4 regions of the Colwellia sp. 20A7 genome follow, and region 3 is predicted to be linked to each of the others. Evidence: predicted binding sites of a transcription regulator. Region 3 holds the regulator's gene; each other region holds the start of a gene.
What was found. Region 3 encodes sigma-54, which starts transcription at its own class of promoters, with help from an activator protein. Its sites were predicted from a motif close to GTTGGCACGNNNNTNGNNT; they were not measured.
Positions count from the first base shown of each region.

Region 1: flgB (flagellar basal body rod protein FlgB) is a predicted target of sigma-54. The motif match lies at 844-862, and genes of this name have one in related genera.
Region 2: GQS55_RS03285 (PEP-CTERM sorting domain-containing protein) is a predicted target of sigma-54. The motif match lies at 940-958, and genes of this name have one in related genera.
Region 4: GQS55_RS13330 (ANTAR domain-containing response regulator) is a predicted target of sigma-54. The motif match lies at 1,236-1,254, and genes of this name have one in related genera.

Region 1 covers NZ_CP047130.1:1,003,122-1,005,331, forward strand. Annotated here, with positions in the region: gene GQS55_RS04355 (CheR family methyltransferase) at 1-597, shown strand, start outside; gene flgB (flagellar basal body rod protein FlgB) at 898-1,293, shown strand; gene flgC (flagellar basal body rod protein FlgC) at 1,296-1,715, shown strand; gene GQS55_RS04370 (flagellar hook assembly protein FlgD) at 1,726-2,210, shown strand, end outside.
Region 2 covers NZ_CP047130.1:749,952-752,161, forward strand. Annotated here, with positions in the region: gene speA (biosynthetic arginine decarboxylase) at 1-609, opposite strand, end outside; gene GQS55_RS03285 (PEP-CTERM sorting domain-containing protein) at 1,000-1,686, shown strand; gene GQS55_RS03290 (DUF6702 family protein) at 2,118-2,210, opposite strand, start outside.
Region 3 covers NZ_CP047130.1:529,308-531,517, forward strand. Annotated here, with positions in the region: gene ptsN (PTS IIA-like nitrogen regulatory protein PtsN) at 1-179, opposite strand, end outside; gene hpf (ribosome hibernation promoting factor) at 197-484, opposite strand; gene GQS55_RS02265 (RNA polymerase factor sigma-54) at 529-2,040, opposite strand; gene lptB (LPS export ABC transporter ATP-binding protein) at 2,125-2,210, opposite strand, start outside.
Region 4 covers NZ_CP047130.1:3,098,327-3,100,536, reverse strand. Annotated here, with positions in the region: gene GQS55_RS13335 (CmpA/NrtA family ABC transporter substrate-binding protein) at 1-549, opposite strand, end outside; gene GQS55_RS13330 (ANTAR domain-containing response regulator) at 559-1,191, opposite strand; gene GQS55_RS13325 (ribosomal protein uL16 3-hydroxylase) at 1,583-2,210, shown strand, end outside.

The DNA of each region.
Region 1 (2,210 bases), 470 kb from region 3:
CTATGGTTTCGTGATGATTATCCTTTTAAATTACTAAAAAGCAAAATATTGCCAGATTTGGCCCAAAGTAGAACGCCTGTAAAGATATGGTCAGCAGCGAGTTCATCTGGTCAAGAGGCGTATTCTATTGCTATGTCAATTTTAGAATATCAAAAAAGTAATCCTGGTAGCTTCTCAAGAGGCATCCAAATTATTGGTACTGATATTTCAACAACCATGTTAGAACACTGTAAATATGGGCATTATGATTCACTTGCATTAGCACGAGGTTTATCTGAAGAAAGGAAGAGACAATTTTTCGAAAATGGTGATAACGGTATGCTAAAAGTCAAGGACGAAGTAAAGAAGATGGTGAGCTTTCGTCCGCTTAACTTACTTAATAGCTATAGTTTGATGGGGCGTTTTGATATTGTTTTTTGCCGTAATGTGCTTATTTATTTTTCACCTGAAATCAAAGCACAGATAATAAGTCAAATTCATGGCACTTTGAATGACAAGGGGTATTTATTTTTAGGCGCTTCAGAATCTCTTTCTGGATTAAATTCAGATTTTGATATGTTGCGTTGTAATCCTGGTATCATTTATCAAAAAAAATAAGAGAGATTAATCTCTCTTATTTTTAATCGCTAATGACAAATATAGTGGCGAAATTTACAAGAAAAAAACGTAATCTAAACTGTGAAACCTAATGTTTAATTAACCCTAATCAATATATCCATTGCATATTTATTTAACTTACAACCTATTATCTTCTTTCTTTATAACACCAGAATACTTTAATCACTTAATACCTCTTCTTTATTACTAAACAATTTTTATCTAAGTAACTCCATTATATTTTTTGTTGGCATAATTATTGAATGTCTCAATGTTAAATATAATTGATGGTGAGTTATTATGGCTATTAGCTTTGATAAAGGTTTTGAACTTCACGCAAAGGGAATGCTTTTGCGATCTCAGCGAGCGGAAGTGATCGCTAGCAATATTGCTAATGCCGATACCCCTGGTTATAAAGCAAAGGGCATGGACTTTCAAAAGGCCATGCAACAAGCTGGTCAACAACAAATGGGTATGAGTAAAACTCATGCTAAACACTTTGATGTTCGTACTGACATGAATAATAACATTGCTTTTCGCAATCCAGATCAACCAGATACCGGAGACGGTAATACAGTCGATGTACAAGTGGAACGAAACTTGTATCTAGAAAATACATTAGAGTATCAAGCTGGGGTTCAATTTCTTAACGGAAAGATAAAAGCCCTGAAAAATGTCATCTCAGGAGGTGGATAATAATGAGCCTTTTTAACGTATTTAACATCACAGGTAGTGGTATGAGTGCGCAGTCAATGCGTTTAAATACCACAGCAAGTAACATTGCTAATGCTGATAGTGTTAGCTCAAGTGTAAGTGAAACATATCGTGCTCGGCATCCAGTTTTTGCCGCTGCTATGCAAAAAGCTGCCGGCGGACAAGAAAGTAGTGTGGGTGTACAAGTATTAGGGATAGTTGAAAGTGACAAACCTCTAAATGTTGAATACGCACCTGAACATCCTATGTCAGACAAAGATGGTTATATTTATAAACCTAATGTCAATGTGATTGAAGAAATGACTAATATGATTTCTGCATCTCGTTCATATCAAACTAATGTGCAATTAGCTGAGTCAGCAAAAAACATGTTAACTAAAACACTGCAACTTGGTCAGTCATAAGGAGTAGGAAATGGAAACTATTAGTGGTACAAATGGCCTAGATTCCCTTTATTGGCAAAAAGAAGAGTATAAAGCTGCTGATAGTGGTGGCAATGGCATGCTCACACAGGCTGATTTTTTTGCGTTGTTAACACAAGAGTTAGCAAACCAAGATCCAACAGAACCTGCAGATAACAATGAAATGATCTCTCAAATGACCGCGTTTTCTACAACAGACGGTGTAAGTCAGTTAAATGACTCTTTTGCTGGTTTTGCTAATTCAATGACTTCAAGTCAAGCCCTACAAGCATCATCCTTAGTAGGTCGAAGTGTTTTAGTTGAAGATAATGTTTTTGGGATGACCGAAGGAGAATCTGCTCAAGGTAAAATAGTAACTACTGAAGCAGCAAGTAATGTCAGTATTTATGTTGAGAATGTTGCGGGTGAAATTATTCAAACAGTTTCTGTGGGCAATATAGGGGAAGGTGGTTCAGCCTTTACTTGGGATGGCAAAGC
Region 2 (2,210 bases), 220 kb from region 3:
ACGCACACGTATTCCAAGTCGAGGTTCTACATTCAACTTTTTAGCTTCGGTTAAAATCATTTCAAGTTCAGACATTTTTTCAAGTACAATATGTACTTTATGTCCTAGTTTCTCTCCGATTAATGCTAAACGCACGTACTCTCGGTCTTTGTAACCATTACAAACGATTACAGATGACACCTTTTGAGCCATTGCTAAAACTGCAAGTAATTCAGCTTTACTACCAGCTTCAAGCCCTAGCTGAGTGTATTCTTTGTTATGTTGGCTTGCCAAAATTTCATCAACAACTTCACGTTGTTGATTCACTTTAATAGGATAAACTAATAAATACTTTTGCTGATAATCATAGTCATCTATCGCCTTATTAAAAGCCTCACATAGGCTATGAATACGATGATGGATTATTTGTGGGAATCGTACTAAAGCCGGTAGTGTTAAGCCCTTGTCTTCAATCATTTTGGCAATACTGCTCAAGTCTACTGTGTGATTTTGATTATCAACTTTTGGTGCGACATATACCTTGCCTGCATCATTGATTCCAAAATAGCCCTGACTCCAATGACGTACATTGTAATGTGCGCGTGCGTTATCAAGATTATCTTTATTCATTCGTTTTCCTTTAGCCTTGCCATCTAATAATAGTCAGGGAATTAGTCATGTGTAATTGGGGCGAATTAGAATTTAACAGCCGTTTAATGTCAAACAAAAAAAATGATTACAAATAACCATTATTATTGATTAGTACGAGATAGCAGACCGTTACAATATTTAGAATATTAAATTATAGATGAAGAAATACAATTGATATTCCCTTTACGACTTTTTAACATCTCAATTAAAAGTCTACTGGTTGGGCCAGTAACGTCAGGTTTTTTAACAGTACTACTTTTTCAGTTTTTTTGGGAATTGTAACCAATTGAATTAAAATGTAATTGTATTTATGGCGTGTTTTTTGCTTTAGTGTTCTATAAGTGTAAATATAATTAGAAAGGAACAAAGATGAAATTTAAGATTTTAAATACAGTAGTTGCAGGATTGATAGTACTTGTTAGTGAAGCTGCTAATGCAGGTATAATTAATTGGACTGAGGTGCAACATACTACTGATTTTAATGATGTACTTGATTTTGGTAATACAGTTGAAGCAATTAATGCGACAAATACAAACTCTGGAAGCGTTACAGTAAATGGTGTGGAATTTTATAATTCTACAAATTTATTATCTGCAGGTGGTTTTGTTGGTGCGTTAAATAGTGCATCAACAAGTGATGAAAGTTACGATAATTTCTTAAATAGCTTTGATTATGGAAATGGCTCAGACTTAACTACATTGACTATTGGTGGCGGCAACCTAATTGATGGCGTAGATTACTTTATTCAATTATGGCTTACTGACTTAAGAGTTGCTAGTCGTGATATGTCTTTTGGTGATGGTAATGGCAACAGTGTAGAATTGGATGCTACTGAAGTTGATTTTGGTCAATATGTTATCGGGCAATTTACTGCTACAGGTGATACTCAAGAACTTAGTTTAGATGCTTTGAATTCTGCTAATGCTCATATAACAGGTTATCAAATTAGACTTTCTGATGTATCAGCAACATCAGTTTCAGAACCATCAACACTTGCTATTATTGCATTAGGTCTGATGGGATTTGCTTCTCGTCGTTTTAAGAAAAAATCTTAATAATTCTGTAAATATTTAGATTTATAAAAACATCAATTGTAATGGTTGGTGTTTTTTTGTTTCTGGTAATTGATAATATTAACTTTCCTAAGCAATGATAGTACAGAATACATAATCTTTTATTAGTTCATCATTTCAATGCTTACGGGTATAAACGTTATATTTATACCAATCGGACTAATTAATTGATCACTTAGCGAGAATTAAAAGGCTTAGAGGCACAGGTTATACGTTCCAAACATAATCTAAGTACCAACATCCATGTGGGAACCCTGTCAAAATCAATAACGCGGCATTTAAGGCTTTTAAACTCGCCCTTCGGGAACTCATTAGCAAACTTATAACCGCACAATAAAAAAAACCTCAACATTTCTGCTGAGGCTTTGTTATTAAAGCTTAGTTATTAAGGCTTGTGTCACAAACTAAGTAGATTAGTTAAACTTAGCGATTAACCAGTCTTTGTTGTCACTAAAGTACAAAGTACGAATTTCATCTTTACCTTCAATATTAACCATATTGATTTG
Region 3 (2,210 bases):
CCAATACCCGTACTGCCCATTTTTTCTCGATTCATTAAGCTATCTAACAAATCGGTTGGGTTAGAGTCGATTAGTTCATTGGCGGCAAGTTGGCAAATTAGTTCAAGTAAACGTTTTTTACTCTGAACTGGAACTGCACATCGCGTGCAGTTCAGTGTTAATATATTTTGTAGTGTCATAATTATAATTGATAAAGCTAATGTTGTGTTATTTTGCCTTTGTATTTAAGTACTTGGCGATCTAATTTATCTACCAAAGTATCTATCGAAGTATACATATCAGCACTCGCTGCTGAAGCATGAATTTCACTGCCTTTTAAATGTATGGTTGCTTCAGCTTTCTGCTCTAACTTTTCAATTGTAAGTACAACGTGAACATTATTGATGTGATCAAAATGTCGCTCTAATTTAGCGAATTTTGTGTCAACACAATCACGTAATGATGAAGTTACTTCTACATGGTGGCCAGTAAGGTTAATTTGCATAAGTATATCCTTCTCTAGTTAAGTTCAGAAAATAAAGTCGCTGGTTATAGTAAACTCTTTCGTTGATTTGACGGTGGTATAGATAAAGACTCACGATACTTAGCTATAGTGCGCCTTGCAACGTTAATTCCTTGCTGTGCTAGTAAATCTGCCATTTTGCTATCACTAAGCGGTTTAGCTGGTGTTTCGGCTAAAATGAGTTTTTTAATTAATGAACGTATGGCTGTTGATGAACATTCACCACCATTTTCGGTACTAACATGGCTTGAAAAAAAGTATTTTAATTCAAAAATACCTCTTGGCGTATGCATGTATTTTTGTGTTGTCACTCTAGATATAGTTGATTCATGCATATCTACAGCTTCAGCGATGTCATTTAAAACCATAGGTCGCATAGCTTCTGCACCATGCTCTAAAAAGCCTTGTTGACGTTGTACAATGCAGTTAGATACTTTGAGTAATGTGTCATTACGCGATTCTAAACTTTTAATAAACCATTTAGCTTCTTGCAAGTTTGTTCGAATAAATTGGCCATCATTACTCGAAGACTTTGTCGTTTTTGTCATGGCTGCATATTGCTGATTAACTGATAACTTAGGAGCAGTATCAGGATTTAATTCCACAACCCAACGACCATTTTTCTTTTCTACTGAAACATCAGGGATAACATATTGATCATCACTTTTAACAACAACGTCACCAGGACGAGGGTTTAAACTTTGTATTAAACGCATCACTTCGCGTAATTGATCTTCCTTAAGGCGTGTTTTACGCATTAATTGACGATAGTCACGATTCCCGAGCAAGTCAATATGTTCACTGATAATTAATTTACTTTCTTTTAAGTAGGGGGTTTCAGGATCAAATTGATTTAATTGAATAATTAAACAATCAGCAATTGAGCGAGCGGCAACACCAACAGGGTCAAAGACATTAATACGTTTTAATACTGCTTCAACTTCATCAAGTTCAAGCCCTTCTATACCAACACTTTCTAAAATTTCATCACTTGATACCGTAAGGTAACCAGCTTCATCAACGGCTTCTATAATGGCGATAGCAACAGTGCGATCGGTTTCTGAAAAAGGTGTTAACTCCATTTGCCATAAAAGGTGGTCTTGTATTGAATCGATTGTTTCACCTTGATAAGTGTAATCTTCACTTGGGCTACTAATTGCACCTGTATTTGACGTGCCAGCACTGTAACTCTCTTCCCAAGTTGTATCAATATTCAGCTCTTCTGGAATGTCATTTTTTTCCATCGCCTCAGTAGTGCTTATCTCATCAATAGAGGCGGATGAATCTTCACTCCCATCACTAGTAGATTGTTCAGCAATTGTGGCTGAAAATGCTTCTTCAAGTGTATTTCCACTGTCCTCTGAATTGTTATCTGAGGCTTCTTGATCATTAATTTCAAGCAGGGGATTACTTTCAAGTACTTCTTGAATTTCTTGTTGAAGCTCTAACGTTGATAACTGCAAAAGCTTGATCGCTTGTTGCAGTTGTGGCGTCATGGTTAGTTGTTGTCCTATCCGGAGTTGCAGAGTTGGGCGCATCTACGTTGTCTTAATTCCTGTTATTATTATTTATAGTTACTCACTTAGCGTAAGTATAGTATAGGTATTTATTATATGTGTTAACTATAGCGTGAATTGCTCGCCTAGGTATACATCTCTTACCTTTTGATTAGCAAGAATTTGATTAGAATCGCCTTCTGCTATTATTT
Region 4 (2,210 bases), 2.0 Mb from region 3:
GCCTGATTGCATTGACGGTACCATTCCCGAAGGCGGCACAAATAACAAGTTAATGTCTGACAACGAAATATTACTTTCTTTTAACCATTCAATAAGTTCATAGTAATGACAGCTATAAGGAAATACGACAGCAAAGGTGAGTTTTTCTCCTTCTTTTTTACGCTCCTCTATCTCCGGGCTAAAAATACTTGCTGAAAAGGGCATGCTAATTTCAGTGTTATTTTGATATGACAATAATTTTTGATATAAGGCTGTTGATATGGTGATACCGTTGCCATTGCGGCTTAAGATCAATGGAGAGATAACTTGAGACTCTTGACCATACAAACCTAAATTACTTGCAATGGGCATTGGTGCCAACATCTGCGCAGCATCAATTACACCTAAATGTAGTTTATCTCTTAAGGTTGCCCAGGAATTTTGCTTGGTTAAGGTTACATTTAATCCCCATTTTTTAAATATGCCCATTTCATAAGCAATGACGACAGGGGCGCTATCTGTTAAAGGCATAAATCCCAAGCTAATATTTTTCTTTTCAATTTTAAACATGACTTTTCTCTAAAATATACTTGCAACAGATAGAATGTTTTTGGCAACATCGTCCATTTTCTGGCTGTTATCCATCGCGATTTTTCGGATGAAATTATAGGCGTCGCTTTCAGAAAGCTGTTTTGTTTCCATTAGCCAGCGCTTAGCTTTATCGATATTCTTTTGACTTGATAATTTTTGTTTAGTATCAGCAAGCTCTTGTTTCATTCCTTGAAAAAGACCAAACCTAGCAATTGCGACATCAATAATAGACTTCACTCTGTCCTGGCCAATATCGCCCACTACATAAGCACTGACACCTGATTTAACTATTTGACTAATTGTTGTGCTATCGTTTTCTTGTTCAGAAAAAACAACGATAGGTTTAGGGGCGAATTGAGATATTTTATTCAGGTTTTCAAGCATATCCCGATCAGGGGATTCTATATCTATAATGATGACATCAGGATTTAGTTGCTCAACATCCTTTAGTAAAGGAACACCTGAATTGGCGATATGGTAGATGTCATACTCAGTATTCGTGAGCACATTCATTAAGGCTTTCGCTTTTGCATGGTTGTTTTCTGCAAGTAGTACTTTCAACTTTGCAGTTTGTTCTTTTACATGATTATTTTTAGATAATGATAAAGTGTTTTTTTTCAATTTATTCAAATTAAATTAACAAATAACGTATATTTTGGAAGATGAAGCAGTATTCGTGCCATTTAATAAAGTTAATAATATCAAGTGGTTGTCTTTATGTTTTATTTGTATATATTTTGTTTTGTTAGTTTATGATGCAGTGGTGCCCCAAAATAACAAATTTAATATAAGGTTAGCGAATGTATTGTTTTTCTTTTTACTCACTATTTTGGCTGAAGAGTAACCAATATATTTCTGTATTAGTTTATCGACAAGATTAAACGTTAATTTTGTAAAATAGAAAAACTTTATACCCAATAACATTCAAACTAGACGCACTTACCCGTATAATCTCAGCAATAAAGAATAAGCCAATAGTACAAACCGGCACTTAAACACCTTAGAGAGCATTATGTATAACTTAGATTTAAACCAAATGAGCAAAAATGAATTTTTAACGACTTACTGGCAGAAAAAACCAGTGGTGATTCGCCAAGGCTTTAAAGATTTTGTTGACCCTATTGCTGCAGATGAATTTGCAGGCATTGCAATGGAAGAAGCAGTGCAATCTCGTTTGATTTCTAAAAAAAATGGTGAATGGCAAGCTGAGTTTGGCCCGTTTGAAAGTTATGAACATTTAGGGGAACGTGATTGGTCTTTGGTTATTCAAGCCCTTGATAACTTTTCTGAAGAAGCTGCGGAATTAATAGAGCCTTTTAGGTTTTTACCTCATTGGCGCTTAGATGATTTAATGGCAAGCTTTGCTACTGAAGGTGGAAGTGTTGGTCCTCATGTAGATAACTACGATACTTTTATTTGTCAAGGATCAGGTAAGCGCCATTGGAGAGTAGGGGGAAATGGTCGACATACTGAAGTTATTGCCCATGAAGCGTTATTACATGTAGAGCCGTTTGACGCGATTATCGATGTTGAATTAGAAGCTGGCGATATTTTATATATTCCACCAGGCTTCCCACACGAAGGTATTTCTTTAGAGCCTTCAATGAGTTTCTCAATAGGTTTCCGTGCTAATTCTGCTA